4 regions of the Bradyrhizobium sp. USDA 3262 genome follow, and region 3 is predicted to be linked to each of the others. Evidence: predicted binding sites of a transcription regulator. Region 3 holds the regulator's gene; each other region holds the start of a gene.
The links. The regulator LexA, encoded in region 3, represses DNA repair genes until DNA is damaged. The targets are predictions, from matches to a motif close to TGTTCNNNNTGTGTTCNG.
Positions count from the first base shown of each region.

Region 1: recA (recombinase RecA) is a predicted target of LexA. The motif match lies at 2,300-2,317, and genes of this name have one in related genera.
Region 2: ruvC (crossover junction endodeoxyribonuclease RuvC) is a predicted target of LexA. The motif match lies at 2,615-2,632, and genes of this name have one in related genera.
Region 4: ACVWYP_RS18930 (ImuA family protein) is a predicted target of LexA. The motif match lies at 2,260-2,277, and genes of this name have one in related genera.

Region 1 covers NZ_JBSSCT010000001.1:6,793,097-6,800,831, forward strand. The annotation lists gene ACVWYP_RS32110 (hypothetical protein) at 1-726, opposite strand, end outside; gene recA (recombinase RecA) at 1,108-2,196, opposite strand; gene ACVWYP_RS32120 (hypothetical protein) at 3,066-3,269, shown strand; gene ACVWYP_RS32125 (hypothetical protein) at 3,337-3,567, opposite strand; gene ACVWYP_RS32130 (hypothetical protein) at 3,665-3,967, opposite strand; gene ACVWYP_RS32135 (hypothetical protein) at 4,056-4,187, opposite strand; gene ACVWYP_RS32140 (amidase) at 4,367-5,842, shown strand; gene ACVWYP_RS32145 (PaaI family thioesterase) at 5,884-6,345, shown strand; gene ACVWYP_RS32150 (HdeA/HdeB family chaperone) at 6,770-7,063, opposite strand; gene ACVWYP_RS32155 (DUF6894 family protein) at 7,587-7,735, opposite strand, start outside.
Region 2 covers NZ_JBSSCT010000001.1:2,271,746-2,279,480, reverse strand. The annotation lists gene ruvB (Holliday junction branch migration DNA helicase RuvB) at 205-1,254, opposite strand; gene ruvA (Holliday junction branch migration protein RuvA) at 1,448-2,065, opposite strand; gene ruvC (crossover junction endodeoxyribonuclease RuvC) at 2,062-2,589, opposite strand; gene ACVWYP_RS10525 (YebC/PmpR family DNA-binding transcriptional regulator) at 2,806-3,552, opposite strand; gene ACVWYP_RS10520 (methyl-accepting chemotaxis protein) at 3,766-5,532, shown strand; gene ACVWYP_RS10515 (methyl-accepting chemotaxis protein) at 5,730-7,154, shown strand; gene ACVWYP_RS10510 (TIGR00282 family metallophosphoesterase) at 7,463-7,735, opposite strand, start outside.
Region 3 covers NZ_JBSSCT010000001.1:5,788,502-5,796,236, reverse strand. The annotation lists gene ACVWYP_RS27140 (MFS transporter) at 1-1,105, opposite strand, end outside; partial or broken gene ACVWYP_RS27135 (ComEC/Rec2 family competence protein) at 1,538-3,822, shown strand; gene ACVWYP_RS27130 (hypothetical protein) at 3,819-4,046, opposite strand; gene ACVWYP_RS27125 (hypothetical protein) at 4,192-4,620, opposite strand; gene lexA (transcriptional repressor LexA) at 4,878-5,582, opposite strand; gene ACVWYP_RS27115 (molybdopterin molybdotransferase MoeA) at 5,825-7,036, opposite strand; gene ACVWYP_RS27110 (HAD family hydrolase) at 7,063-7,689, opposite strand.
Region 4 covers NZ_JBSSCT010000001.1:4,130,808-4,138,542, reverse strand. The annotation lists gene ACVWYP_RS18935 (Y-family DNA polymerase) at 1-1,506, opposite strand, end outside; gene ACVWYP_RS18930 (ImuA family protein) at 1,397-2,188, opposite strand; gene ACVWYP_RS18925 (UdgX family uracil-DNA binding protein) at 2,444-3,892, shown strand; gene ACVWYP_RS18920 (inorganic phosphate transporter) at 4,436-6,058, shown strand; gene ACVWYP_RS18915 (LysR family transcriptional regulator) at 6,256-7,164, opposite strand; gene ACVWYP_RS18910 (cytochrome P450) at 7,302-7,735, shown strand, end outside.

The DNA of each region.
Region 1 (7,735 bases), 1.0 Mb from region 3:
CCGACTGTCCCGGTGTCGGTTGTTTCGGGCCTTCAGATCGTCGGGCGCTTCGATCTCCGCGGGGAATCCGGCCAGAACCGGCGATCGACAATAGACGAGCCCATCCAGGATCAACTCTGCTTCCTGAAAATCGAACACGCCGCGCTCCCTGTTCAGCTCGCTTGAAAGGGCCTGTGGCTTTGTCTCGCCTTCGGCGACGAGATCCAGCATCCGCAGTTCAGACGCGCCGAGGCCAGTGTCTCGCCCGGGTAGCTCCTCGAGCAACGCAATCAGCGCCGCGCGGAGCTGCGGGAGGGCCGACAGATCCTGCATGAGAAGGTCGAAACAGGGCTCGGGCGTCGGTGCGCGAAAGGCATTCCAGGCGCGACTGGCCAATTCCAACCGATCATCGGTCACCGCAAGTGCAGGCAGTCGCCATTTCGCCGAGCTCTCACCTCGGTACCTGGCGATCTCGGCATCGGTCTGGACCAGACTGAGCTTCGAAACGATGTGCCGGTGCGGGCGGAGCACGTCGAATAGCCAGGCCAGGACCAGCTGGTCGTTCGGCTGAGGATCAGCCCACAGCTCGACGCTGTCGCAACGCTCACACAGCTCGACGAGACCGACGTCCCTGCCGATCGAGCCGGTCCATCTTGAAGTGGCGAAGTCGAGCCAGTGCGTGTCGAAATCGACATGCTTTGCGGAACGCGCTTCCAGCAGGATCGTGAGGTCAGCCGACGAGGGCATTTGTCCCCAAACGAAGCGCGGCCTCAACCCGACGACGATATCCGCCCTTCCCGCCTGCCGCAGGCGATAGCTCGCGAGATCGCTTGTCGCCAGGATCAGACTTGTCACGATGCGCGCTGCTCCCGCTGCGGGCCATGGCCAATCAACGCCGGATTCCAGCGCCAAAGGTTGTCGTTGGTGAGGTGCGTGCCGCCCCACCAGCGATTGATCGGATTGTGGTCAGTGAAGTCCAAACGGGCGCCGAAGACGTCGGCAACTCAACGTCCTCAGCGCCCGCTTGCAGCGAAGTCATGTGACCGTTTGAGCATGATCTCCGCGCAAACGCTTCGCGTTTGTCGCGAGGGAAAACCGCTTCGCACTTTTCCGGATCATGCTGGAGGCTTACTCTTCCGTCGGCTCCTCGCCTTCGGCGTCGCGCTCGGGCGTGCCGGCGAGGATCTGCTCGGAGATCAGGCCGGAGTTCTGCCGGATCGCGGCTTCGATCTTGGCGGTGATGTCGGGATTCGACTTCAGGAATGCCTTGGAATTCTCGCGGCCCTGACCGAGCCGCTGGCTGTCATAGGAGAACCAGGCGCCCGACTTCTCGACGATGCCGGCCTTGACGCCGAGGTCGAGGATCTCGCCCATCTTGGAGACGCCCTCGCCGTACATGATGTCGAACTCGACCTGCTTGAAGGGCGGCGCCAGCTTGTTCTTCACCACCTTGACGCGGGTGGTGTTGCCGACCACCTCGTCGCGCTCCTTGATCGCGCCGATGCGGCGGATGTCGAGGCGGACCGAGGCGTAGAATTTCAGCGCGTTGCCGCCGGTGGTGGTCTCCGGCGAGCCGTACATCACGCCGATCTTCATGCGGATCTGGTTGATGAAGATCACCATGGTGTGGGACTTGTTGATCGAGGCGGTGAGCTTGCGCAGCGCCTGGCTCATCAGGCGCGCCTGCAGGCCCGGCAGCGCATCGCCCATCTCGCCCTCGAGCTCGGCCTTCGGCACCAGCGCCGCAACCGAATCGACCACCAGCACGTCGACCGCGCCGGAGCGCACCAGCGTGTCGCAGATCTCCAGCGCCTGCTCGCCGGTGTCCGGCTGCGAGATCAGCAGCTCGTCGATGTTGACGCCGAGCTTGCGCGCATAGACCGGGTCGAGCGCGTGTTCAGCGTCGATGAAGGCGCAAATGCCGCCCTTCTTCTGGCCTTCCGCCACGGTGTGCAGCGCCAGCGTGGTCTTGCCCGAGGATTCCGGCCCGTAGATTTCGACGACGCGTCCCTTCGGCAGGCCACCGACGCCGAGCGCGATATCGAGCCCGAGCGACCCCGACGACACCGTCTCGACATCCATCGAACGGTCGTTCTTGCCGAGCTTCATCACCGAGCCCTTGCCGAACTGGCGCTCGATCTGGGAGAGCGCGGCTGAGAGGGCCTTGGACTTGTCCATGGAGGATCCTTCGACGATACGCAGTGTAGTGGCGGACATTTGGGATGTGCTCCTTATGGCGGGGATTCGCTAGCGGGACAAACGGGTGATGAGGTCGGGTGGAATGCGTTGTTGATTGGAACCTCGTACCACGTTTGTTCTATGTTCGCAATATGTTCTTTCAGGCAAGGAGGTGCCGGCCCGTTTCCATCCACAATGGCCTGCTTTGATTTTTGGAGTGGCCTGGTTTGGGTTTAACCCCATCGCAACCAAGGGTTAGCCGATGTTCTCGGTAGGACTACTGAGGAGGCCCTCAGATGTTCTGGCCCCATAACTTCCTGCGGGTCGCGATCTGTTCTCGCGGAATATTTACTGGAACAATCGGCCCGGCAGTGCCCTTATTTGGGGGCCCCCAGCCAGACAGGTAGCCCCCCGACTGCTGGAGGAAAACCCGCCTCCGGGACGGGTTGGCGGCCCCCTGTTGGGGCCGTTTAAAATTCCGTAGTTCTCCGGCCAAGAACAAAGTTCCGGGCCGTACGACGCATCTTGCGCCCGAAGTTCCCCTGATAATCAACAAGTTAACCTGACAGGCTCGACCGCGTCAGATAACGGCTGGCACAATCTGCATACTACCTTCGTACCCCTCCTGAGCCCTGGAAAAACTCCGTAGCGTTCGACGGAAGACTCGGGTTCCGCCAGTGTTCGTAACATTGGCCTGCTCAACCAACGCGAATTGCGCGGCGCTGGACAGGCAACACGGCTGGCGACGGTTCCCTGGCGATGCTGCCGGCGGACGAATCCTTTCCGGAATCCACAACGACGGCTCGAACGGGCGCGGCCTTTCACACGATCTTTTTACGGGTGCCAATCATTACTACAACTAATGGTTTAAGTATCGACGACCGCCTTCATTCGCGGAACCGTTACAGATGATCCACAGGGGCATCGAGTTCAGCGTCACCCAGCTGATGGCCGGCGTCTGGAAATGGCGCTTCCAGATCGGCGATCGCGTCTTCACGGGCAAGACCGAAGCAAAGCTCGATCTTCTGGCGATCCGCCGGGTGCAGCTACGGATCGATCGCGAGCTGAACAATCTGGAGCGGGAACGGACCCGCGGCAGCAATGGGGACTGAGGCACGGCCTATCGTGCACGCCCCGATGCCATGACCGGCAGGCCCTCGCGCTTCGCTCGAAAACGCTTCAATCCGCGCTTGCCAGCCGCCGCATCGTGAACTCGATGTCGCCGCCGGGGAGCTCGCGCCAGCTCTCGACGGCGCTCATATAGGCCGCTTTCGGGTAGCGCTTGAGAAAGTCACGCGCCCTCACGCGGGCCTGATCGCGTGGCAGGCTGAAGGTCTCGCGCAGATAGCCGTCGTCCGGCTTTCGCCGCTCGGCCATCCGGCTGGCGAGATCGCGCGGACGAGACACCATGCCGCAACTCCGGACCAACTGACGACACCCCAATATAGGGGCGGCGGCAGGAGAATCCGAGTCTGCGGGAGACGGATGAAGTCGCCCCGAACGGGCGTTACTGGCTACGCGGCGCGGCGCTTCCGGGCTGCGCCGAACTTCCGGTCTTGGTCTTCGGCTTGGCGGGATGGGCGGCCGCCTTCGGCGGATCGCTGCGCACGACACCCCAGGGATCGGACGATCCCTTGGCATCGGGAATCTTGCTGAGCGAGTCCTTGTAGGCCTTGTCTCTGACCGCGTCCTGCTCCTTCTCCTCCTGGGTCCTGGTCTTGACCTCAGGCATCAGGTTGACGTTCGGCATCTGCGCATAGGCCGGCGCCGACAGCAGCACCGCAACCGCGACTGCGCACAAAACTCTCATGAGTACGCTCCTTGCATTTTCGTCGCCGGTATATCACCGCAAGAAAGCCGTCGCCAAGCGTGTCTGGCCAAGCGCGCCTGCCCCGGCCCTAGAGATGGTCTGACTTGCAGGATTTCGGCGACTGCATCCAGTCGTCCCAGACCGGACCGCAGCGCGTGCAACCGCTGAGCGCAAGCCCGATCGCAACCACGCCGCCGAGCAACACCAATTTGCGGAACATGTACGCCCCCACCACTCGCGAGGAGGCGACTGAGCGCCGAAACTGGGGCATTTTCAAGCCGGGCACGGCGCTTGCAGCGCAGCGCAAGCGCGCATCGGAACGCAGCGCAGCGCGCGTCGGTTTGACCGGGCAGCCGCGCAAATTACACTGCGCAACAAAGCAGAAAAGGAATCGATCAAATGACTTTGGCGATGAGCTGGGACGAGTGGACGCAGCATGACGGGACGGCGCTCGCGGAGCGCGTCCGGAGCGGCGAGTTGACGCCCCGTGAGCTGGCGTCGCAGGCAGCCAGCGCCGTCGCCAAGGTCGATCCCGCGCTCTCCGGCGTCGTCGAGCTGTTCGACGATGTGATCGCCGACCCCGCGCGCGACGGCGCCGACCTCGACGGCCCGTTCGCCGGCCTGCCCTTCCTGATGAAGGACCTCGGCCCGACCTTGAAGGGGCGGCTGCAGGAGATGGGCTCGCTGATGATGCGCGGCAATCGCGCCGCGGCGGATACCTTCCTGACCGCGAAGATGCGCAAGGCCGGCCTCAATTTGATCGGCCGCACCACGACGCCGGAGTTCGGGGTCTGCAGCTCGGCGGAAAATCCCGCGGTCTATGTCACGCGCAATCCCTGGAACACCGACTACACCACCTGCGGCTCGTCGGCCGGCAGCGCGGCGATGGTCGCCGCCGGCGCTGTGCCGATCGCGCATGCGACCGACGGCGGCGGCTCGATCCGCATTCCCGCCGGGGTCAACGGCAATATCGGCCTGAAAGTCTCGCGCGGCGTGTTCTCACTCGCGCCGCATCTGTCGGATCTCACCGGGCTGGTCTCGATCCAGGGCTGCCAGTCGCGCACGGTGCGCGACACCGCTGGCTTCGTCGATGCCTGCCGGGGACCTGCGCCCGGCGAGTTCATGCCGTTCTGGACTTCGCCCGAGCCATATGCCGCGATGATCGCGCGCGATCCCGGCCGGCTCAGAATCGCGCTGTCGCACACATGGGGCGACTATCGCGCGACGCCGCACATCACAGCCGAGCTCGAGCGGGTCGGACGTTTCCTCGAAGGCCTCGGCCATCAGGTCGGTTACGCACTGCCGGCGATCGACTATCGGGAAGCCTTCGCGGCGCAGACCACTTGCTACATCAGCAATTTCGCCGTCGTGATCGGCAACATGCTCGCCGCGCGCGGCCTCGAGCGGCCCCCAGTGGAGCTGATCGAGCCGATCAACATCCGCATCTGGGAGCATGGCCGCGACTTCAGCTTCGCCGATCGCGCCCGCATGCAGGCCGTCTTCAACACCACCTCGCGCGGCTTCGGCGCCTTCTTCGAGGACTGGGACATCATCCTGACGCCGGTCACGGCGCTGCCGACGCCGAAGGTCGGCACCACGGAGTATCTCACCATCTCGGACAATCCGTCGGTGCTGGACTGGTTCGGCAATCTCTGGCGCAACTTCGCCTTCACGCCGCTCGCCAATCTCTGCGGCATCCCCGCGATCTCGCTGCCGCTCGCGACCAACGAGCACGGCCTGCCGCTCGGCATTCAGGCGATCGGAAAACAAGCAAGTGACGGGCTGTTGCTGCAGCTCGCCGCCCAGATCGAACGGGCGATCGACGGCAAGTGGAATGCGGGCAACACGCCGGCCGTGCATGTCACGCGCAACTAGGCGATAAATGGCAAAACCATCAGCGGAGGAAACGGGACGTCATGCAGCAGGCCGGTGAATTCGGGATCGACGATGCGAAACGCGTGCTCGGCGACGTCTTTGCGCCGTGGGTGCAGGACCTCAATCTGGCGATCGAGCAGTTCGACATCGCCCCGCCTGAAGGCGGCGATGCCGATTGGCAGCCCGGCGCCATCCTGCGCATGCCGTTTTCCGAGCGATTGTGCCGCAATGGCGGCATCGTCTGCGGCCAGGCGCTGATGGCGTTCGCCGACACCGCGATGGTGCTCGCCAACCTCGCGGCCAACAAGGGCTATCGGCCGATGACGACGGTCGACCAGACCACGCATTTCATGCGCGCCGTGACGGCGTCCGACGTGCTGGCCGACGCCCGCGTGGTCCGGCTCGGCCGCACCATGAGCTTCGGTCGCGTCACGCTATCCTCCGCCACCGACAACAAGCCGGTGGCGATGGTGTCGAGCGCCTTTGCGATGCTGCCGGGATAGGCCTCTCGCATCATAGACGGTGTATCTCCTGATCCCCGCGCAAAGGCTTCGCCTTTGTCGCTGGAGGAGCTTGCGCAGCAAGCGTCTCGAAGGACGAGGCCACCAGCCCGGCCTCATGGTTCGCCTGGCGATGCGAAGCATCGTACAGAGACGCGCGTTCCGCGCTCCTCACCATGAGGGTTCAGGCTAATCAAGCTGCAACATTTACTTGCCGAGCTTCTTGCCGCGCATTGAGATGATGGGTTTCTCCTCGCTCTACCCATCCTACGCAACTGTCATCGCCCGGCTTGACCGGGCGATCCAGTACGCCGCGGCCTCTCATTCCATCACCACGGTCTGCGGAATACTGGATCACCCGCATGCGCGGGTGATGACACTGAGCAAGCCGACTAGACCAATCCCGCCATAGCTTGCGTAGCAAGATTTACTTGCCGAGCACGGCCTCCGCGGCGTTGACGATGCTGATGGTCGGATTCTTTCCGCAATAGGTGCCGAACTTCTTGGCGTTCTCGGTAAACACGTCGGTGTCGATGATCGCCTCGTCGGAATCGCCCTTGTACCAGCCGTCCATCCAGACCAGCACCATCTTGATGGTGTCGTCGCCGCCTTCGACGAACTGTTTGCAGGTCATGGTCGAGAGATCGAGGACGGTGGCGCCGGCCGGTGCCGACGACAGAGCGAGCGCGGCGGCAAGCATGATCGAGGCAGTGATCTTCATCGCAATCTCCATGGGCAAGTATTTTGAAATCAACGGGAAGCCCAGCGCTTCCGCTCGCGCGTCGTAAACGAAGCACCGCGGCGAACGCAAGCATGGCAACGCGCAGACCGCCCCGCACGTCGCTTCGATGCGCGGATTGAGAACTCGTGTTTCTGATTTGTGACGGCGCCGCGCTAAAACTTGATGAGAACAGGGCGTGTACTCAAAAATCCAATGTGTGCGAGCGGGGATCGCGAGGTCCGTGTCGCTCTCAAAAGCCGACATCGGCGATGCTTTGGTGAATGTCCGCCCAGGGCCAACAGGTGACAGTCGCGGTGAAAGAGGCCGCCAACTGACGCGGCCTTACTCCTTCGGTTCTAAATGCGACTCGCGCTTCTGTGCTTCGTATTGCTCGATCAACAGCGCAATGCCCTCCAGGGTCAGTTGATCCGTGGTCCGCATGGATAGCTCCGTGTAATGCACTATCCTCTTGTCGAACTCAGCGCATTTTTCACACATGAACGGCTTCTCCGTCCTGTTGTCCTCAATGCGGCCTGACGATATCGAACGCGAATTTAACCTGCATCACGGGCCCGTCGTCGTCGCGTACCTCGATCGCCATCTGAATTAGGCTGGCGGATTTTTGGGCTGCATTGTGGACCATGTCGGCCAAGGCTTTCACGGCCTCTTCCT
Region 2 (7,735 bases), 3.5 Mb from region 3:
GAAAATGCTCTGAGTTATCATTGGCCCTTTGATTGGAGCGAAATTGGGCCGCGTTTGTGCCGATGGGCCTGCAGAGATGCCGCAATGGTTAGCGCGCAAGGTTACCGGCAAGCGCGACGCGCCGCATCAACACGTCTCTTCACGACTTCGGGAGCGGAGGCCTTTGAGCATGAAGAACCGCTTCGCGCTCTTCCGGATCATGCGTCAATCCTCGTCGCCATTGCCGCCAAACAGGCCGAACTGCGAGGGATCGCGGTTCGGCTCGGCGAGGCCGAGATGGCGGAAGGCGTGCGAGGTCAGAAGCCGGCCACGCGGAGTACGTTGCAGATAGCCGCACTGGATCAGATAGGGCTCGATGATGTCCTCGATCGCATCGCGCGGCTCCGACAGCGCCGCCGCCATGGTCTCGACGCCGACGGGTCCACCGCCATAGTTCAAGGCGATGGTGGTGAGATAGCGCCGGTCCATCGCATCGAGCCCGGCGCTGTCAACCTCGAGCGCGCTCAACGCCCGGTCGGCGATGCCGCGGTCGACGGAATCGGCGTCGGCGGCGGAGGCAAAGTCGCGCACCCGGCGCAGCAGGCGGCCGGCGATGCGCGGCGTGCCGCGGGCGCGGCGCGCGATCTCGTTGGCGCCGTCGGGGCTCATGCCGATGTTGAGCACGCGGGCGCCGCGGGTGACGATCTTCTCGAGCTCTTCCTCGGTGTAGAAATTGAGCCGGATCGGAATGCCGAAGCGGTCGCGCAAGGGATTGGTGAGCAACCCCGCACGCGTCGTCGCGCCGACCAACGTGAATTTCGACAATTCGATTTTCACAGAACGCGCCGCGGGGCCTTCGCCGATGATCAGGTCGAGCTGGAAATCCTCCATCGCGGGATAGAGCACCTCCTCGACCGCCGGGCTGAGGCGATGGATCTCGTCGATGAACAGCACGTCGCGCTCTTCGAGATTGGTCAGCAGCGCCGCGAGATCGCCGGCCTTCGCAATGACAGGGCCGGAGGTGGCACGAAAGCCGACGCCGAGCTCACGCGCGACGATCTGCGCCAGCGTGGTCTTGCCGAGGCCGGGCGGACCGACGAACAGCACGTGATCAAGCGCCTCGCCGCGTTTCTTCGCAGCCTCGATGAAGATCGAGAGATTCTTGCGCGCCTGGGCCTGGCCGACGAACTCCGTCAGCGACTGCGGCCGCAGCGCGGTGTCACCGACATCGTCGGAGCGGCGTTCGGGCGAGACCATGCGCGAGGGCGTGTTCATGATGCGAGACTAACACGAGATTGTTCTCCCTCTCCCCGCTCTTGCGGGGAGAGGGTTGGGGTGAGGGGCTCCTTCCGCGAGCGCAATGTGTGTCGAGACCTGTACCCCCTCACCCGGATCGCATCTGCGATGCGATCCGACCTCTCCCCGCAAGCGGGGCGAGGTGAAGAACAGAGGCGCTCCAATCCACTCATCACTTCGACAATTCCTTCAGGCCCAGCCGGATCAGCTGCGCGGTCTCGGCCTTCTCACCCGCGCTGCGCGAGGCGGCGGCGATGGCGGCGGCGGCCTGCGGCTGGCCGTAGCCGAGATTGACCAGCGCGGAGATCGCGTCGGTGACCGGACGCGGCGCGCGGTTGTTGTCGATCGCACCCGAGAGCTGCACCACCGCGGGATCGACATCGGCAAAGCCCGGCGCCTTGTCCTTCAATTCGCTGACGATGCGCTCGGCGACCTTCGGCCCGACCCCCGGCGTGCGCGCCACCGCCGCCTTGTCGCGCAGCGCGATGGCGTTGGCGAGATCGGTCGGCGGCAGCGTGCCGAGCACCGCGAGCGCGACCTTGGCGCCGACCCCCTGCACGGTCTGCAGCAGGCGAAACCATTCGCGCTCATGATCCGAGCGAAAGCCGAACAGTTTGATCTGATCCTCGCGGACATAGGTCTCGATCGAGAGCACGGCGGCGCCGCCCGGCGACGGCAACGCCTGCAACGTGCGGCTCGCGCAGTGCACCTGATAGCCGACGCCGCCGACGTCGAGGATCACGTAATCCTCGCCATAGGAATCGATCAGGCCCTTCAGCTTGCCGATCATAGGCTCGCCACCCTGAGCCGCAGCGCGGTGCTCTGGCGGTGATGCGCGTGGGTAATCGCGACCGCGAGCGCGTCCGCGGCGTCGGCGGACGGCGGCTCGGCTTTCGGCAGCAGGATCTTCAACATCACCTGGATCTGGTTCTTCTCGGCATGTCCGGCGCCGACCACGGTCTTCTTGACCTGGTTCGGCGCGTATTCGGCGACCGAGATACCGAACATTGCGGGCGCCAGCATGGCGACGCCGCGCGCCTGGCCGAGCTTCAACGTGGCAACGCCGTCCTTGTTGACGAAGGTCTGCTCGACCGCCGCCTCCGCAGGCTTGTAGTCGCCGAGCACGGCGGCGAGCCCCTCATGGATCGCGAGCAGCCGGCTCGCCAGCGGCAGATCGTCCGGCGGCTCGACCGAACCACAGGCGATGTAGACCAGACGGTTGCCTTCAGTCTCGATCACGCCCCAGCCGGTGCGGCGGAGACCCGGATCGATACCGATGATGCGGACGGGAGAGCGAATCGGCTGGGATGTCATGGGCTAGTGATACCGCCTGCGCCGGGAGAACGAAACACAAACGGAGCCTCATCCCCTGCCGCGGTCGTTGTACTCGGCCCACTCGTCATCCCCGCCTAGTGCGAAATTGAGCACGGGAGCGGGGATCCAGTACGCCGCGGCTTCTCGGATCGAATGCAGGTCTCTGGAATACCGGGTCGCCCGGTCCAGCCGGGCGATGACAGCGGAGCAAGTGGATCAGCCGCCCATCTTCGCGATCAGAGCGTCGGACACCTCGAAATTGGCGAACACGTTCTGCACGTCGTCGTGCTCGTTGAGCAGGTCCATCAGCTTCAGCAGCTTTTCGCCGGTCTCGTCGTCGACCGCGACAGTGTTCTGCGGCTTCCAGGTCAGCGCCGCCTTGCGCGGCTCGCCGAACTTCGCTTCCAGCGCTTTTGCCACTTCGCGGAAAGTGTCCTGCGAGGCGTAGACCTCGTGGCCGCCTTCGCTGGAGACCACGTCGTCGGCGCCGGCCTCGATCGCGGCGTCCAGCATGGCGTCGTCGGAGGCGACCTTGGCGTCGTATTCGATAATGCCGGTGCGGTCGAACATGAAGGCGACCGAGCCGGTCTCACCGAGATTGCCGCCAGACTTGGTGAAGAAGGAGCGGATATCGGAGGCGGCGCGGTTGCGGTTGTCGGTCAGCGCCTCGACGATCACGGCGACGCCCCCGGGGCCATAACCCTCGTAGCGGATCTCGTCATAGTTCTCGCCCTCATTGCCCGCGGCCTTCTTGATGGCGCGGTCGATATTGTCCTTGGGCATGTTCTCGGCGCGGGCCGCGACCACGGCGGCGCGCAGCCGCGGATTCATCGCCGGGTCCGGGGTGCCGAGCTTGGCCGCCACGGTGATTTCGCGGGCCAGCTTGCCGAAAAGCTTCGACTTCTGGGCATCCTGCCGGCCCTTGCGGTGCATGATGTTCTTGAATTGGGAATGGCCGGCCATGCGACGTCTCTTCGGAGCTTAGGGTCTGAACAGGGATGGAAAACGCGGCCTTATAGGCCCCTCACGGTCAAAATCAAAGGATCGGCGGGGCCTTCCGGCGGAGGAATACTACCGCAAGCCGGAATATGAGGCACTTGTTAACCATGACTTCATGACCGGATGCGAGGATCGCCCCGTCCCGCCGCAACTTTCCAGAGCCCCCAAAGAGCCCACATGGCGTTCGGTTTGTTTCGAAAGCAAGTGCCGGAGCCGGCTACGCCGGCCGTCGCGCCGCAGGTTCCAATCGTGGCCGCGGCCCCTGGTGTCTCGACCGAGACTGATTCGGCCAAGGATTCGTCCAAGGAGATCCTGGAATTGCTGGAACTCGAGCTCGGCGCGATGATCCGCCAGCTCGAACGCGCCGCGAGCTCGGTCGCCGACGGCGCCGAGGCGACGGCAGCCAAGCTCGCCACCATCCGCACCCGCACCGACGCGCTGACCGGCCGCAGCAGCGATGCGCAGAGCACCGCGACGACGTTCTCGCAAGCCGCCAACCGCTTCACCCACTCCGCCGAGGGCATCGGGGCGCAGGTGCGCAGCGCGAGCCAGCTCGCCGACGACGCCGCGGCCGCGGCGCGCGAGGCCACCGCCAATGTCGATCGCCTGCGCGAGTCTTCAGCCGCGATCGGCAACGTCGTCAATCTGATCGCGCAGATCGCGCGGCAGACCACGCTGCTCGCGCTGAACTCGACGATCGAGGCGGCGCGCGCCGGTGCCGCCGGCAAGGGCTTTGCGGTGGTCGCAACCGAGGTCAAGGCGCTGGCGGTGCAGACCCAGAGCGCGACCGAGGAGATCACGCGGAAGATCGAGGCGTTGCAGAAGGACGCCACCGGATCCGCGGACGCGGTGCACCGCATCTCGCAGGCGATCGAAAAGATCCGCCCCGTGTTCGAGAACGTCAACGGCGCGGTCGCCGAGCAGAATGAAATCACCGGCGAGATGGGCCAGAACGCCGACTCCGCCTCGCACTTCATCGTCTCGGTCGGCACCAGCGCCGGCGAGATCGACAGTGCAACGCGCGAAGCCGCCGCGCATGGCGACAATGTCGCCAAGGCCGGCAAGGCGGTGACCGCCTTCGCCCAGAAGCTGAAAGCGCGCTGCGCGGTGCTGCTGCGCCAGGACGAGCGCGGCGATCCGCGCAAGAACGAGCGCCTGCCTTGCAGCCTCAAGATCGAGATCACGACCGCGCGCGGCATCGTCACCGCGCCGGTCTACGAGATCGCGATGGACGGCATTTTGATCGGCGGCCCCGATGCCGAGAAGCTGCCGGCGCAAGAGACCCTGAACGCGACTTTGCAGGAGATCGGCGCGTGCAGGATCCGGATCGGCGAGCGCTCCAAGGCAGGCAGCCAGGCCCGCTTCGAGGCGGCAACCGCCGAGCTGCGGGAAAAAATCGAAGACCGGATGTGGGCGATCCACGAGGAGAACGCCGAGCTCGTCACCCGCGCGATCGAAGCCGGCAGCGCGCTGAGCAAGATGTTCGAGAAGGGACTGGCGAGCGGCGCGATCACGATCGCCGACATGTTCGACACCGACTATGTCGAGATCGCAGGCACCAAGCCGGTGCAGTACCGCACCAAAATGCTGGACTGGGCGGAGCGCACGCTGCCGGCGTTCCAGGAGGCGTTCCTCGCCAGGGACAAGCGAATGGCGTTCTGCGTGATGATCGACCAGAACGGCTATCTGCCGGTCCATAACAAGCTCTACTCGCAGCCGCAGCGGCCGGGCGACGTGGCATACAACACCGCCAACAGCCGCAACCGCCGCATCTTCAACGACGCCGCGGGTCTCGCCGCCGGCCGCAACCAGCGCGCCTATCTGATCCAGACCTATGCGCGCGACATGGGAGGCGGCAGCACGGTAATGATGCGCGAGATCGACGTACCGATCCGCGTGCGCGGCCGGCACTGGGGCGGATTCCGCACCGCCTACAAACTTTGAACGCTTCGTAGCCCGGATGCAGCGGAGCGTAATCCGGGATGCGTCTTTCCACGGGCAGGAGTCCCGGATTTCGCTGCGCTGCATCCGGGCTACACAGTGCGCGCTCAGGCAAGACCGGCAGCGCGAATCACGCTGTAGGATTGGAATGGGGAATGCTGCGGCGGCCGACAGGCCGCTGTAACGGAGGAAGCGTCGATATGTCGGCCGCGCAGCTTGCAGTTCTGGATACGTCATCGGACCGAACGCTGGCCGAGCGGCTGGTGGACCAGCTCGCCGACCGCATTGGCGGCCTCGGGGTGGAACTCGCCGACATCGCTGGCAACGTCCAGGAGGTCGCGAACCGCGTCAGCAGCCAGTCCGAGCGCTTCCATCATTTGCAGACGACGGCCGAGACGATGGTCGCTGCCAATCACGACATCGCCAACGCATCGCAGGCGGTGCAAACGACCGCATCCGCCGCGGTCGGCCAGATCGCGGAGTCCCGCCATGTGGTCGAGACGGCGGTCAGCCATATTGCCGAGCTCGTCGCCGCGGTCGGACGGATCGAGGCGCGGCTCGCCGCCGTCGGCTCCGCGCTGAGCCAGGTCGCCAAGGTTTCCGGTTCGATCGAGGCGATCGCCAAGCAGACCAATCTATTGGCGCTCAACGCCACCATCGAGGCGGCGCGCGCCGGCAACGCCGGCCGCGGCTTTGCCGTGGTCGCGAGCGAGGTCAAGAACCTTGCGGAAGCGACCCGCCAGGCGACGCATCAGATTTCCGACACCGTGCGCGATCTCGACGGCCAGATCGGCAACCTGATCGGCGAGAGCAGCGATGCCTCGTTGCGCGCCAAAAGCGCCGGTGAAGGCGCGCAGCAGATTTCGGGCATCATCATGCGCGTGCAGGAAGGCTTCTCATCCGTCGGCGCCGAGATCGGCAGCGTGGCGCGCGCCGCGACCTCCAATCTCGGCCATTGCGACAGCGTGATCGCCGAGCTGAACGAACTGGCCAAGGGCGTCGATCTCTCCTCGCGCGACCTCAAGCACGCCGACAGCCGCGTCGCGAAACTGCTCGAGCTCTCCGAGAGCCTGATCGTGACCATCGCCGACAGCGGCGTGGAGACCAGTGACACGCCGCTGATCCGCGTCGTGATCGACACCGCAAGGCAGATCTCCGAGCTGTTCGAGACTGCCGTCGCGCGCGGCGAGATCACGCTCGCGCAATTGATGGACGAGAATTATCGCGAGATCGCCGGCACCAATCCGAAGCAGTACCTGACCGACCACGTCGCCTTCACCGACCGCGTATTGCCCGCGATCCAGGATCCGATCCAGAAGAGCGACCCGCGCATCGTGTTCTGCGTCGCCTGGGCGCGCAGCGGCTATCTGCCGACCCACAATCCGAACTACCGGCAGCCGCAGGGGCCGGACCCGGTCTGGAACAACGCCAACTGCCGCAACCGCCGCCTGTTCAACGACCGCGCGGTGAGCAAGGTCGCGGCCAACACAAAACCGTTCCTGCTGCAGACCTATCGCCGCGACATGGGCGGCGGCAATTTCGTGCTGATGAAGGACCTGTCATCGCCGATCGTCGTGAACGGCCGCCACTGGGGCGCATTCCGGATGGGTTTTCGGCAGGGCTAAGGCCAACCCCTGGCCGGGATGGGGGATGCAATGCCAAAATATGGAAAACAACCCCATGCAAAGTAAGCCGGCGACTGTCGGCGCTCGACACTGCACTTGACACGTCGGGCAACTCAGAAGTATTTTTCCATTATTCCGAAATAATGCGAACACTCCTCGTTCCGGGCAGTCGTGAAATCCGCGACCCCATCCCCGTCATTGCGAGGAGCGACAGCGACGAAGCAATCCATGCCGCCGCTTGTGGTAAGATGGATTGCTTCGCTTCGCTCGCAATGACGAAAAAATCTGCAGCTAGCGAGCGCTGAAACTCACTTCACCCAGAATCCCGGCACCGCGGGCTCGAGCCGTCCGCCGGCGCGCACCGGCGCGACCTTCACCGCGAGCCCGGTCGCATCGTCGGTCTCGACCGCGACGCCGCTCAGCGTGGCCACACCGCCCGCCGGCTCGAAACGGCCGGAGGGAATGCCGGTGAGGAAGCGCTGCAGCGGCTCCTCCTTCTGCATGCCGATCACCGAGTCATAGTCGCCGGTCATGCCGGCATCGCTCATATAGGCGGTGCCGCCCGGCAGCACCTGATGATC
Region 3 (7,735 bases):
TGATCCTGGCCGGGAAAAACTCCGCCAGAAACGCGCCGACCGGCCCGTACACCATCCCGACGTAGCAGACGAGGATGAAGATGATGAAGACGGCGACCGGATAGTTGATGTGTCCCGGCTGCGTGACCGTGCCGAGCCACAGATACAGCGGATAGTAGGTGATCGCGGCAAGCAGCATGCCTCCGAGGATCACGGATTTGCGGCCGATCTGATCCGACAGCCAACCGAAGAAGATCAGGCTCGGCGTTGCGATCAACAGTGCGGTTCCCACGATGTAGGCCGAGGTAACCGCATCGACCTTGGAGACCTGCTGCAGGAAGTACAGTGCCCAGAATTGACCACTGTACCAGACCACGCCCTGTCCAATCAGGACGACGATCGCGATCAAGATGTACTTGATGTTGGAGCTGAGGAAAGCTTCCCGCCAGGGATTCCTGGTCATCTGTCCGCGTGCCTTGATCTCCTGGAAAATCGGCGTCTCCTGGAGCTGGAGGCGGATGTAGATGGCGATGGCCACCAGCAGGAACGAAACCAGGAACGGTACGCGCCACGCCCATTCGTCAAAGGCCTGATTGCCGGCCCAGGTTCGGGTCAGAACGATCACGGCCAGCGACACCACGATTCCGAGCGTTGGCGAGGTTTGTAGCCAGCCCGTGTAGTAGCCGCGGTGGTCATCCGGAACATGCTCGGCGACGTAGGTGATGGCGCCGCCATATTCGCCGCCCAGGCAGAGACCCTGGATCATCCGCAAGCCGAACAGAACGAATGCGGCCGTCAGGCCGATCGATTCATAGGTTGGGATGAGTCCGATCGCGCCCGTTCCCAGGCCCATTCCGCTCAAGGTAACAAGGAATGTATATTTGCGGCCGACCCGATCGCCCATCCATCCGAACAGGAAGGCCCCCAGCGGGCGGATCAGGAATCCCGCAGTGAACAGCGCGATCGTGCTCAGCAGGGCTGCGACGGGGTGGGATTGCTCAAAGAACTTGACCGACAGAACCGCGGCCAGACTGCCAAAAATATAAAAGTCGTACCATTCAATGATGTTTCCCACTGATGCAGCAACAATCACGCGACGAAAATCACTCGGTACTTGAATTGCCATGTGCTGCTCCTCTCAAATGCAAACGCTACGCCTCGCGTTTTTCAGCGATCTGTCCGCTCGCGGAGTGCGCATGGTGCACGGCGTTACAGGCGAGATTTTGCGAGTTCGTCCGCAACGCCTGATCTCAGGGGAGTTGTGGCCACCTGAGAGGAGCTCCAGCGGCCTTCAAGTGCCGCGAGCCGTCACTGCCTCATCCCTGTCTCTTTGGGAGTGGAGGCATCAGGACAGTCTAATCCCAACGGGATCGGTATCTTATGAGACTTTCGGCTCGATCGATTTGACGCAGGCGGCAGCTGTGGCCCGGCGCCAGGTCGGCAAGGCGCAGGACGATCCAGGTACCCGGGCGTTGCCGGTCCGTATTCTGCATCCGTTCCGCTAGTCGGGTGACGGGGCCATCCGCTAGCCTGCCGCCCGGCAGGGATCGCAAGCGGAATGGCGGAGCAGGGCACGACGCCGGGCGGCAAACGCGGCTACGCGGGGACGTGGCCGCCGCGCGCGGCCGCGCCGGTCGGCGGCTATCTCCCGGCGCGCGTCGGCATCTGGAAGCCTTTCGTCGAGACATTGCGGCAATGGGCGCGCGCTGAAGCGGGGGCGGGCCGGTTGTTGCCCTGGATGCCGGTGGCGTTCGGCACCGGCATCGCCTTCTATTTCGCGGCCGAGCACGAGCCGGTGCTGTCGGTTGGGCCACCGTCGCAATCCTGCTCTGCCTGCTGGCGCTGCTGCTGCGGCGGCGCAGCGTGTTTCCCGTCATCGCGATGCTGGCCGCGGTGGCCGCGGGCTTTGCGACGGCGACCTGGAAGACGGCGCGCGTTGCCCACACGGTGCTGGCGCGGCCGATGTTTTCGGTGGCGTTGACCGGCTTCGTCGAGACGCGCGACATCCGCGAGAAGACCGATCGTTTCGTGCTGCGCGTGGTTTCGATGGAGAGCCCACGCGACATGACGAAGCTCGATCGTGTCCGGCTCTCGGTGAAGAAGGGCACCGCGCCCGATGTCGGCAGCTTCGTTGAGTTGAAGGCGCGACTGTTGCCGCCGCTCGGGCCGCAGCGCCCGGGCTCCTATGATTTCGGACGAGACCTGTATTTCCAGGGCATCGGCGCCTCCGGCTTCGTGATGGGCGCGGTCAAGACCAGGGAGCCGGCTGCGACCGGCGGCTTTGCGCTGCGCTACGCCGCCTTCATGCAAGGCCTGCGCGACGCCATCGACGCGCGTATTCGCACCACGCTCGACGGCGACCAGCGCGCGATCGCAACCGCGCTGCTCACCGGCCGGCGCGACGCGATCTCGACGCCGGTCAACGATGCGATGTTCATCTCGGGGCTCGGCCATGTGCTGTCGATCTCCGGCTACCATATGGCCGTGGTCGCCGGCGTCGTGTTCTTCGCGGTGCGCGCGCTGCTCGCGCTGTTTCCGGCGCTGACGGCGGGGCATCCGATCAAGAAATGGGCCGCGGCGGCGGCGCTGGTCGCCGCGGCGTTCTATCTGTTGCTGTCGGGCGCGGAGGTCGCGACGCAACGGTCGTTCTTCATGACCGCCGTGGTGTTGCTCGCCGTGATCGTCGACCGCCGCGCGATCACCTTCCGGACGCTGGCGGTGGCGGCGCTGATCGTGCTCGCGATCGCGCCGGAGGCGCTGGTGCATCCCAGTTTCCAGATGTCGTTCGCGGCGACGCTCGGGCTGGTGGCGCTGGTGCAGATCGGGCTGCCGAACCTATTCGCGTCGCCCGACCATTCGGCGACCGCACGGGTTGCGCTGTGGGGCGGCCGCGAGCTCACGATGCTGATGCTGGCCTCGCTGGTCGCAGGGCTTGCGACGACGCCCTACGCCGCCTTCCATTTCCACCGCGTGACGCCCTACGGGCTGCTCGCGAACCTCGCGGCGATGCCTGTCGTGTCAGCGGTCGTGATGCCGGCCGGCCTGCTGGGGCTCCTCGCCATGCCGTTCGGCTTCGACGGCGTGTTCTGGGCGATCATGGGCCTTGGCATCGACTGGATGATCCTGGTGACGCAATGGGTCGCCGCACTCCCGGGCGCGGTCGGCCGCATGGCGGCGTTCGGGATCGGGCCGCTGATCGCAGCGAGCGCCGGCATCATCCTGCTCGGGCTGCTGCGCACGCCGCTGCGCTGGTCTGGCGCCGTGCTGCTCGTGATGGCGTCGGTTTGGGCGCTCAGAGTGCCGCAGCCGGACGTGCTGGTCTCCGGCGACGGCCGCAACGTCGCGGTGCGCGGCGGTGACGGGCGGCTGCATTTGATGCACAGCGCCAAGGATGCGTTCCTGGTCAAGGAGTGGCTGGCGGCGGACGCCGACGCGCGGACCGCCACCGATGCGTCGCTCGGCGAGGGCGTCTCCTGCGATGCCGGCGGCTGCGTGGCCCAGGGACCTGGCGGCGCCTTCGTCGCGCTCGCGATCCGGCCGGAGGCGCTGGCGGACGACTGCGAGCGCGCAGGCCTGATCGTGACGGCGCGGCCGGCGCCGCAGGGCTGCGCGGCATCGGTGATCGATGCCGAGCGGCTGCGCCGCCACGGCGCGCTGGTGCTGCGACGGATCAGGGACGGCTATGCCGTCGATGCGGTGAAGCCCGGCGGGATCGACCGGCCATGGTCGCCGGCGGTTCCGGGCGACGGCGAGAGCGAGACCACGCTGCGCGCGCCCGGCGCCGCGCCGCGGCCTGCCGTGGACGCGACGCCGGCCGAGACCGATCTGCAGGGCGATGATTAGCGGTGGTCCGGTGAGGGGCCGCTCGGCAGCTCGAACAGGCCGAGATGGTATTCGTCGGAATCGGGGCCGGCGTCGGGCTTCTTGACGAGGGTGAAGGAAGCCTCGGGAAATTGCTCCCAGACTTTCAGGTCGTCGGCCGTCACCGTCAGCCAACCGAACCGGAACATGTAGCGGCCCGGTTCCGTGACGCGTCCAGCCTTTTGCCATGTGACCTTATCGACCACCGCGCACGTCCTCCGTGCCCGATGATGCGCCAAGGCGCCGGCCGACGCAAATCTCCCCATGCGCCCCGGAAGCGGAAGTCCGGGGTCGCCCGAAATTGCTTAGGTCATTCGCCGCCGAACAGCTCATTCCGCGGCGACGATGCGCTCAACCCAAAAACAGCGTTGCGAATGCGGAGGGCCGCCGCTCCACAACCTTCGGCTTCTGCTCGACCGGCGGATGCAGCGCCGGCAATTGCAGCACGCTGACGCGCTGTCCCTCGACCAGCTGGGTCACCAGGACATGGCTGCCGTCGGGGAATTCGACCGCGTCATGATGCCGATCGGGCACGTCGGGCTCGACTTCGTTGAACACGCCGACGCGATAGTTCAGCGTCTTGGTCCAGATCCAGCGGCTGTCGTAGCGAACGTTCTCGGCGAAAGCGAGCTCGGTGCCCGGCAGCATGCAGACCGCGACAGTGGGATCGTTCTCCGAAGCAAAGCCGCGGGTCGACGTGCCGCGGAACGTCGTCGTGATCAGCGTCTCTCCGACAATGGCGGGGCGCGATGCCACGGCGTGCAGACTATAGTCACACATCGGATGGCTCCTCATTTCGAGGTAGCGACCCGTGCCTCTCCTTGAGGCATTAGGGCCTCTACCAGAGTGGACGATAGCGAACGAGCTTCTGCTCGTTTCTGGGCGATTGTACGACTGGTCCGAGACCGCCTCCGATCACAAACACGCGACGCTGCGCGAGAGGTATCGGAGCGCATCGGGCAGGCCGTACGCTACACTATCATGCAAGGAACGATCCGACGTGTTGCTCGTTCCCGGCCGCCGCAAGTATTTGCAATTCAGTATTTGCGATAAAGGCCGATCAGCTTGCCCTGGATGCGGACCCGGTTCGGCGGCAGGATGCGCACTTCATAGGCGGTGTTGGCCGGCTCGAGTGCGATCGATGCGCCGCGGCGGCGGAAGCGCTTCAGGGTGGCTTCCTCCTCGTCGATCAGCGCCACCACGATGTCGCCGGTATTGGCGACGTCGTTGCGCTGGATCAGCGCCATGTCGCCGTCGAGGATGCCGGCATCGACCATCGAGTCGCCGCGCACTTCGAGCGCATAGTGCTCGCCGGCGCCGAGCATGTCGGGCGGCACGCTGATGGTGTGGCTGCGGGTCTGCAGCGCCTCGATCGGCGTACCGGCGGCGATCCGGCCCATCACGGGGACCGCGACCGGACGGTTGCCGTCGTCCTCGGCGATCGGCGGCGTGCTGGCGCGCCGGCCGAGGGTGCCTTCGATGACGCTGGGCGTGAAGCCGCGGCGGCCGTTGCCCCCGCCGGCCGAGAGTTCGGGCAGCTTGATGACCTCGATGGCGCGGGCGCGGTTCGGCAGGCGGCGGATGAAGCCGCGCTCCTCCAGCGCAGTGATCAGGCGGTGGATACCGGACTTCGAGCGCAGGTCGAGCGCATCCTTCATCTCGTCGAAGGAGGGCGGTACGCCGGCCTCTTTCAGACGTTCATTGATGAAACGCAGAAGTTCGTACTGTTTGCGCGTGAGCATCTCGAGTATCCCCCGGTTGATAGCGTCGTTCGATTCCGAGACTCTTCTGGTGGGGCCTGCAGGCGGGGCCTGACCTCAGGAGCATGTGCTCGTTGCACCTGCTTCCACCCGGCTTCCCGATTGTAGACACCAGTACTCGAAACAAATCATGAACGGACACTATATGTTCGATATGTGTTCCGCAACCACTTAATTTCCGGTGAACGGATCAGGCAACGCACAAGCGGCGGGGCGCAAAAACCCTATTCGGGCAGTGTCAGGATCTCGCATTCGCTGCCTTTGACGGCCGCAGCCGCGAACGGCGGACGCACGAGAAGTGCCCGTGCCGCAGCGAGATTCCCGAGCAGCGACGAGTCCTGCTGCGTCACCGGCGTCGCGATCAGCGTGCCGTCCTCGCGCGCTTCGAGCCGTGCACGCAGATAGTCCTCGCGCTGGTCGTTGGCGGCGAGGTCGCGGCCGAGCAGGGCGCTCGTGCGGCGATGATGGATCACTTCCCGGCCGCTCAGCGCCCGAATCAACGGCACCAGGAACAGGAAGGCGCAGACATAGGACGACACCGGATTGCCGGGCAGGCCGATCACCCGCATCGCATCGAGCCAGCCATGCATCATCGGCTTGCCGGGCCGCATCGCAATCCGCCAGAACGTCATGTCGACGCCCTCGGCTTCCAGCGACCGCTTGACGAGATCGTGGTCGCCGACCGAGGCGCCGCCTGTCGTGATGAGGACGTCGGCGCCGGCCTCGCGCGCCCGGCGAATGCCGGCCGTGGTCGCCTCCACCGTGTCGGCGGCAACGCCGAGGTCGACGGTCTCGGCGCCCTCGGCGCGCGCCAGCGCCCGCAGCGCGTAGCCGTTGGAATAGACGATCTGGCCGGGGCCGGGCCGCGAGCCCGGCATCACCAGCTCGTCGCCGGTCGCCAGCACCGCGACCTTCGGGCGGCGGCGCACCGCAAGTTCCGGATAGTTCATGGCGGCCGCCAGCGACAGCGCGCGGTCGGACAGGCGGCTGCCGCCGCTGAGCAGCACCTCGCCCGCGCGGAAGTCGACCCCGGCCGGGCGGATGTGCCGTCCGACGCTGGCGGCCTCCGTGATCGTGATGTGGTCGCCGTCGACGGTGGTGTCTTCCTGGATGATCACCGCGTCGGCGCCATTGGGGATCACGCCGCCGGTGAAGATCCGCACCGCCTCGCCGGCGCCGACCGTCCGCTCGAACGGCCGGCCGGCGGCGACTTCGCCGATCACCTTGAGCCGGGCCTTTAGATCAGCCGCATCGGCGGCGCGCACCGCATAGCCGTCCATCGCCGACATCGGCTGCGGCGGCTGGGTGCGCAGCGCGGCGAGGTCGTGCGCCAGGGTGCGGTGGTAGGCGGCATCGAGCGCGATCATCTCCTCCGGCAGCGGTTCGGCGCCGGCGAGGACGGCGGACAGGGCATCGGCAACCGGCATCAGGGCCACGCTCAGAGCTCCTCAATTCCTCATGTTCAAATACCAAGTGCGGTCAAAGCCCTTGCCACGTCATCCGTCGACGTCACGTGGATAGCATGAAGGCCGCGCGCCCGCGCACCTTCGATATTGGCGGCCAGGTCGTCGAAAAACAGGATCCGCGACGCCGGCACGCCGATGGCTTTTACCACATGATCGTAGGCCTCGGCGTCGGGTTTGCGGAAGCCGATGCTCGAGGACAGGAAGACGTTGCGGAAATGGCTGAGCAGCTCGGCATGGGTGACCGAGAAATGCGCGACATGGGCCGGATTGGTGTTGGAGAAGGCGTAGAGCGGCATCCGCTCGGCGGCCGCCGCGAGCAGCGGGGCGATGCCCGGCATCTCGCCGGTGAAGATCGCGTTCCAGCCTTCGAGGAACTGGGCGTCCGTGATGTCGATGCCGAGCGTCAGGCGCAGGCTTTCGAAGAACGCCGCGTCGTCGATCCGACCGATCTCGTGATGCTTGAAACTGTCGTCGACGACAAAGCGGGTGGCGAGCTCGGCGGGCGCACAGCCGGCATGCTGCGCCCAGTGCGCCATCACCTTCTCAAAGTTGATGTCGAGCACGACGCGGCCGATATCGAACAGCAGCACGTCGACGGAGTTGGGAGAGAATTGCGAGGTCATTGCATGAAACCGTGTACGAGAATTGCGGACAGGCGGCAATGTCCTC
Region 4 (7,735 bases), 1.7 Mb from region 3:
GCCGGCGACCCGTTCCGGCCAGGCGGCGGCGCTGGCCGCGGCCAGATGATGCTGCGCCGGCAGTGCCAGCGCCGATCGTTCGGGGATGTGGCTCTCCAGCGGCAGATGCACGACGACGCGTTTTCCGCCGATGCGGGCGGCGATGCGGTCGATCAGCGCCGAGAGCTCGTCATTGTCGTGCACTGACGCGTCGAGATCGCGCTGCTGCTGCACCACGATCTCGGTACGCCCTGCGGCGAGGCGAATGAGATCGAAGCCGAAGCCGGGATCGAGCGGATCGTTCAGCGCATCGAGCCGCTCGCGGAACAGGCGGTCGATCATCTCGGGCCGCGTCACCGGACGCCCGGTCTCGACCATGATCGCGCGCACCGCGCCGTCGGTGCGGAAGAAGCTCGCTTCCAGCTGCCGCGCGCCCTTGCCCTGCTTGTCCATCGCCGCAACCAGCATCTTGGCGAGGCTCGAGAGCGTCAGCGCGATCACGGTGTCGGTCGCGACCGGCTCGGGGAAACGCTTCTCGACGATGTAGTCGGGCAGCGGCTTGCGCGGGCTGATCGGGGCATCGCCCTGCCCGAGCGCGTGGCTGAGCAAGGTGGTGAAAGCCGCACCGAACCGCGCCGAGATTTCATGCGGCGCGCGGGAGGCGACATCGCCGATGGTCTTCAAGCCGGCACGGCGCAGGCCGGTGGTGACAGCGGCATCGGCACCGAGCGCCGACACCGGCAGCGGGCCGACCGCCGCCGCCTCCTCGCCATCGGCGACAATCTTGCCCGAGGCGGTGCGCGTCAGCGTACGCGCCGCGATCGAGGTGCCGGCAATCGCCGCGCTGACGGCAAAGCCGCGCCGGCTCAGCGCCCCCGTCACGGTCTGCAGCAGCGCGCGCTCGCCGCCGAACAGATGCGCGCAGCCGGTGATGTCGAGAAACAGACCGTAAGGCAGATCGAGCGCGACCAGCGGCGTGAAGCGGTCGCACCAGTCGGCGATGTCGTTCAGCGTCTTCAGGTCGGCGGCGGGATCGGCATCATAGACCGTGAGCTCCGGACAGATCGCCCGCGCATTGGCGAGCGGCAGCCCGATCGACAGCCCGGCGCGCACCGCGGCCTCGTCGATCGCGTGCAGCAGGATGGCGTTGTGGTCTTTTGCGACGACGACGCTGGGGAGTTCTTGCACCGTTGTCGTTTGTGAAAAAAGTCGGTGGTCTTTCTTCGCCTCTCCCGCTTGCGGGGGTCGAGACGAGCGAAGCTCGCTCTTAGGCCGGATCGCATCGTGAGATGCGATCCGGGTGGGGGCTCTCTCCTCAGCGGGACTCGTGGCGAGACCCCCACCCCAGCCCTCCCCCGCAAGCGGGAGAGGGAGCCCTACCACCGCCCGTGTGTCGGTTGGCACAACGGCATGCACATCAACTTGCGAGGCGATGTCCTGCGCGAGCTTGCGCTTGATGCGGTCGATGGGCAGGCGTGGCAGCCACAGGCTGAGGATACGCCGACGGTTCACTGAATTGGCACTCATCACATTTCCATTCCATGATCCATCGCCCGACCGGGCCATGACGATTGCGCACGAGTTCGGCCTCGAAACGCGGCGTGCCCCACACGCTCGCGGCATTGCCCGGCGGCGAATGCGCCGCGCGCACGATCCAGCGCGTTTCCGCGGTCGAGGGGATCGCCGTTGCCGCGATCCGCAACACCAGCGCGGTGACGCCGGAGGCTTGCGCGGCCAGGGTCAATTTGCGGCTGGCGACGAGATCGAGCTGGCGCGCCTGGCCCCAGACCTCGAGCACGACCGCGCCGAGCGCATCGCAGGCGAGTGCGTCGGCCGCGGTGCGCAGGCCGCTGTCGACATCGGCGGCGCGCACCGTGACCAAGAGGCGCGGATCGAGGCCGAGCTCGGCAAGCCCGCGCATCGAAAGCGCGCCGTTTTCGCGATCGGAAAAATCCTGCCGCACCCAGACCAGCGGCTTGCGCGCCGACAGCCGTCCGGCGAGCCCCGCAATGAAGCCGGTCGCCGCGCCGCCCTGATGGCCGGCCGCGAACACCTCGTGCAATGCTGCCGGCGCAAGCCCGCCGCGCAGCATCGCATCGGCGCCGGCATGGCCGAGCGCGATGCGGTTCGGCATCGCCGCATCCGATGGCGCCTCGATGCGCGCGATGCTGCCGCGCAGAGACGCAAGCGTACCCATGCGTGCGTTCATATGCGCCGCTCCTTCAACCTGAAAATTTGAGGTCGTCACTGCCTGAACAGAGAACCAGGGACTGGCTCAATTGTTCATGGTATGTTCTAATATAAAGCTAACAGGGCCTGCAGAGTCAATCGGATTGGTGAGCTCATCGATTCATGAGTGGAATCAATGGGATTCAGCAGCCACCGAACCGCACGGGCCCTGCTCTTCCGCAAGTCAGGCACGCAGGCCCCGAAAATGGCGGCGTGACGGAAACGGAGCAACCGCATGCGCATCATCGTGCTCGACAACGACACCGATTTCGAGGGCTGGCGCAAGGCCGCGCGGCGATTGGCGCTGAACGATGTGAAGCCTGCAGAGGTCACGTGGACCGTACGCCGCAACGACGAATTGTCGTCACCATCCTGCGTGAATGAATTGCCGGATACGCCGCAGGCGCGGTTCAACGTGTCGGCCAAATTCGTCGAGCTCGCAAAGGCCGCGATCCTGCATCGCAGTGACGAACGCTTTGCCCTGCTCTATCGCCTGCTGTGGCGGCTGCGCAGCCGTCACGATCTGCTCGGCGCGACCGATGATCCCGATGTCGCCGAGGTTCACGCGATGGCGCGCGCGGTCTATGTCGATATCGACAGGATGCATGCGCATCTGCGCTTCCGCGAGATCGGCCGCGAGCGGACGGCGCATTACGTCGCCTGGTTCGAGCCGGAGCATCGCATCGTCGAGCTTGCCGCGCCGTTCTTCGCCGGCCGCTTCGCCGACATGCCGTGGTCGATCCTGACCCCCGACGTCTGCGCACATTGGGACGGGCACGCGATCTCGATCACGCCGGGCGTCGCCAAATCCGAAGTGCCGACCGAGGACCGGCTTGAGGAGGCCTGGCGGCGTCACGACAACGGCCGCTTCAATCCCGCACGGCTGAAAGTGATGGAGATGCCGCAAGCCTATTGGAGGAACCTGCCCGAGGACTCGATCATTAAGCCTCTGATCGAAGACGCAATGCGCATGACCAGCGGCCCCTTCATCGCACGCAAGGCGGCCGAGCCGCAGAAGCGGCAGGATACGCCGATGCCCCGCAAGCAAGCTCAAGGCAAGCAAGTTCAAGACAGGCAAGCTCACGACACAATCGCGGCCTTGCGCGAGGAGGCCGCCGATTGCCGCGCCTGCCCGCTGTGGAAAGATGCAACGCAGACCGTGTTCGGCGAGGGACCGCAGAGCGCAACGCTGATGCTGGTCGGCGAGCAGCCCGGCGACAAGGAAGATCTCGCAGGCCACCCCTTCGTCGGACCGGCCGGCCAGATGCTCGATCGCGCGCTGCAGGAAGCGGGCATCGATCGTCGCAAGGTCTATGTCACCAACGCAGTGAAGCACTTCAAATTCGTGCCGCGCGGGAAGATCCGGCTGCACCAGAAGCCGAGCACACCGGAGATCCGCGCCTGCCGCCAGTGGTACGAGCGCGAGCTCGCCACCATCAAGCCGGACCTCGTGATGGCGCTCGGCGCCACCGCCGCGCAGAGTGTGCTCGGCAAGATCACGCCGATCAACAAGAACCGCGGCCATCTGATCGATCACGACGGAACCAAGGTGCTCGTCACCGTGCACCCATCCTATCTGTTGCGGCTGCCGGATGAAAAAGCCAAGGCGCTGGAATATCAGCGCTTTATCGACGACCTGAAAATCGCCGCACATCAGTTGCGCAGATCAGCCGATGCAGCCTGAGTTCCGTAAAACCAGCGGAACCGGAGGAACCACATCGCAACGAGAAATTGTTCTAAACGCAGACAAATACCTACAACCTTTAATTGATCCGTGGTAGGGTAGCATGTTCCGCAGGTATCGGGCGTCATGTTCACGCCATGACGTACCCTGAGGCGGGCGCGCTGCGCGGTTTGCTAGCCCCGATCGTGCGGCGCGCCACCTCATCTCGCAATCCTCCTCCCTCATTCGCGATCCTCCCACTCGCAGGCGCGCGCCGAATTCTCCGGCCGCCAGGCCTGCCGGCCCCGCCGGATGCCGGTGTGGTGTCATCCGCACATTGTCTCGTCCTGCGAAACGCAGGCCGCAGCTTTCCGTCGCGATCGGCGATCCGTTGTTGCTGGAGATTGCCACGAGGCCGCGAAGCCACGTGCGCGCTCAATGCGTTGCACAAAAATTCGGCTCGGTGTCCACGGTCACCGCAAGCCGGCGCGTCTCGCGGGCCGGATTTCAATTGCCTGTCATATGCATCGATCAAAATCGGGAGCATTGGGACAGGAGTTTACCATGAGCGATATGGCGTTACCCGGCTCGATCGAGCCCGCCCTGAAGAAGGGTCCGGACCTCGACAAGGGCTTTCATCCTCTCACCGGGGTTATCTATTTGGGCGTGGTCGCGGCCGCGCTGCTGTTCGTTGCCTACAGCATCTATGCCGATGTCGACGCCACCGGCACGCGCATCACCTCGTTCCTGCCGTATATCCTGCTGTTCGTCGCGCTGCTGATCGCGCTCGGCTTCGAATTCGTCAACGGCTTCCATGACACCGCGAACGCGGTCGCCACCGTGATCTACACCCGCTCGCTGCCGGCGCATGTCGCCGTGGTGTGGTCGGGCATGTTCAACCTGATCGGCGTGCTGCTCTCCAGCGGCGCCGTCGCGTTCGGCATCGTCTCGCTGCTTCCGGTCGAGCTGATCCTGCAGGTCGGCAGCAGTGCCGGCTTTGCCATGGTGTTCGCGCTCTTGATCGCCGCCATCATCTGGAATCTCGGCACCTGGTGGCTCGGCCTGCCGGCCTCGAGTTCGCACACCCTGATCGGTTCGATCATGGGCGTCGGCATCACCAACGCGCTGCTGCGCGGCCGTGACGGCACCTCGGGCGTCGACTGGTCGCAGGCGACCAACATCGCGAAAGCGCTGCTGCTGTCGCCGCTGTTCGGCTTCGCGCTCGCCGCCGGCCTGCTCTACCTCCTCAAGATCGCGCTGCAGCGCGCGACGCCGGCGCTGTTCGGCGAACCGGTCGGCGACCAGCCGCCGCCGTGGTGGATCCGCGGCATCCTGATCCTGACCTGCACGCTGGTCAGCTTCTTCCACGGCTCCAATGACGGTCAGAAGGGCATGGGCCTGATCATGCTGATCCTGATCGGCACCGTGCCGACCGCCTATGCGCTGAACCGCGCAATGCCCTCGAGCCAGATCGAGCTGTTCACGGCGCACTCGACCGCGGCCAGCAAGGTCATCGAAGGCAAGGCCGCCGGTTACAACGTGATCGGCAATCCGCGTCCGGCTGTGACCAACTATGTCGCGCAGCACCAGATCAACGAAGGCACCTTTCCGTCGCTTGCGGTGCTGGTGCGCGACATCGGCCAGCAGGTTGCCCAGTATGGATCGCTGGCCAAGTTCCCGGCTGACGCGGTCGGCAACACCCGTAACGACATGTACCTGGCGTCCGAGGCGATCCGTTTCCTGATGAAGGACAAGGAAGCCGAGCTGACCGCTGCCGACATCGCCACGCTGAACGAGTACAAGGCCTCGCTCGATGCCGCGACGAAGTTCATCCCGAGCTGGGTGAAGTTCGCCGTTGCCATCGCGCTCGGCCTCGGCACCATGGTCGGCTGGAAGCGTATCGTCGTCACCGTCGGCGAGAAGATCGGCAAGACCCACCTGACCTACGCGCAGGGCGCCTGCGCCGAGATCACGGCGGCCGCGACGATCGCGGCGGCCGACGGCTACGGCCTGCCGGTCTCGACCACGCACGTGCTGTCGTCAGGCATCGCCGGCACCATGGCCGCCAACGGCTCCGGCCTGCAATGGGCCACGATCCGCAACATCGCGATGGCCTGGGTGCTGACGCTGCCGGCCGCGATGATCATCTCGGGCGTTCTCTACTACGTGTTCTACCACCTGTTCTGACGCCACACGCTTTCGGCGCAGCAACGCGCCGGACAAAGGCCCGCACTCCGGTGCGGGCCTTTTGTTTTAAGTATTGCCGTCGTTGCGAGGAGCGCAGCGACGAAGCAATCCACGCCTCCGCAAGCCGTGAGATGGATTGCTTCGCTTCGCTCGCAATGACGAACAGAACGGCTGTACGCGCTGCGGATGCCGCTCGCTCAGGCGGCGCAGGCCTTCGCAACCTCGGCCAGCAGGCCGCGCGCCCATTTGTGCAGGCCGGATTTGGCCGTCCTGGCGCCCCAGTACATGTCGATCGAGATCGGCACGCGGAACGGCAGCGCAGCGACATGGAGGCCGCCGCGCATCGCCCGCGCCAGATGATACGGGATGGTCGCGACGAGCCTCGTGCCTGTGATGATGCGCTCCAGACTGTCGTGGTTGGGAAGGCTGACCACCGCCTCGATCTCGATCTTCCTCGCCCTCAGCGCCGCGAGATAAAGCGGCTGCCACTCACCGCTGTGGGTGATGAAGACATGCTCGGCCCTGGCATAGGCCGACAGCGCGATCCGGCCGCGCGCGAGCGGATTGGCCGGATCCATCACGCAGACATAGTGGTCGGTGAGGATATGGCGCCGAAAGAAGCTCTCGCCGACGATCCCGACCGGACCGAGCACGATGTCGCACTGGTTCTGCTTGAGATGGACGTCGCCGTGGCCCGCGGCATCGAGCAGGACGAGACGGACCCGCGGCGCGCCGGCACGCAGCCGCGTGCTGAACTGCGGGATCAGGGTCTGGCGTTCGTGATGGTTACAGGAGATCGTCAGGCTGCCCTGCGCCGTCGCCGGATCGAATTCCGCCGGTGAGGCAAGCCCGTCGATCTCGCCGATCATGTCCCGCGCCCAGGCGACCAGCGCCGCGCAGCGTTCGGTCGCCGTCACGCCGTTGCCGCTGCGGACGAACAGCGGGTCATGCAGCGCGCCGCGCAGCCGCTCGACCGCATAGCTGATGGTGGACTGGTTGACGTCGAGCCGCTTGGCGGCGGCGGAGAACGACTGAAGGTCATAGACCAGCACGAGGGTCCGCAGAGTCCCGATATCGATCGGATCGATCGAGGAATTGGCCGCCACGCTGCACCTCCCTGCATTGCTGACGGCCAGCCTAGCACAAGGTCATGAAGTATTTCGATGAACCAGATCGATCCCATCGAATTGAGCGATTGTGTGTCCGGCGCTAGCCTTCGGGAAAAGCGCTCCCGGGAGGACCAATGGCCAGCGGCGTACCAGTCGTCACCGACATCGCATATCAGGATCTGCTCGACGACCCCTATCCGATCTTCCGCCGCCTGCGCGAGTTGGCGCCCGCGGTCTTTGTCGCGCCCGCGAAGCTGACGCTGGTGACGCGCTTCGACGACATCATGCGGATCGAGCGCGATCCGGTGACCTACTCGGCCGACAATCCGGCCTCGCTGGTCAACAAGGTGATGGGGCCGACCTTCATGCGCAAGGACGGCGCCGAGCACGCGATCGGCCGCAAGGCGATCGAGCCCTCGTTCCGCCCGGTCACGATCAAGGAGTATTGGGCACCACAATTCACCGCGATCGCAGAAAAGCTGATCGATGACCTGTCCGCGAACGACGAGGCCGATCTGTTCTCCGCCCTTGCCGCGCCGATGGCCTCGCTCAGCTTGATGGCGATGAT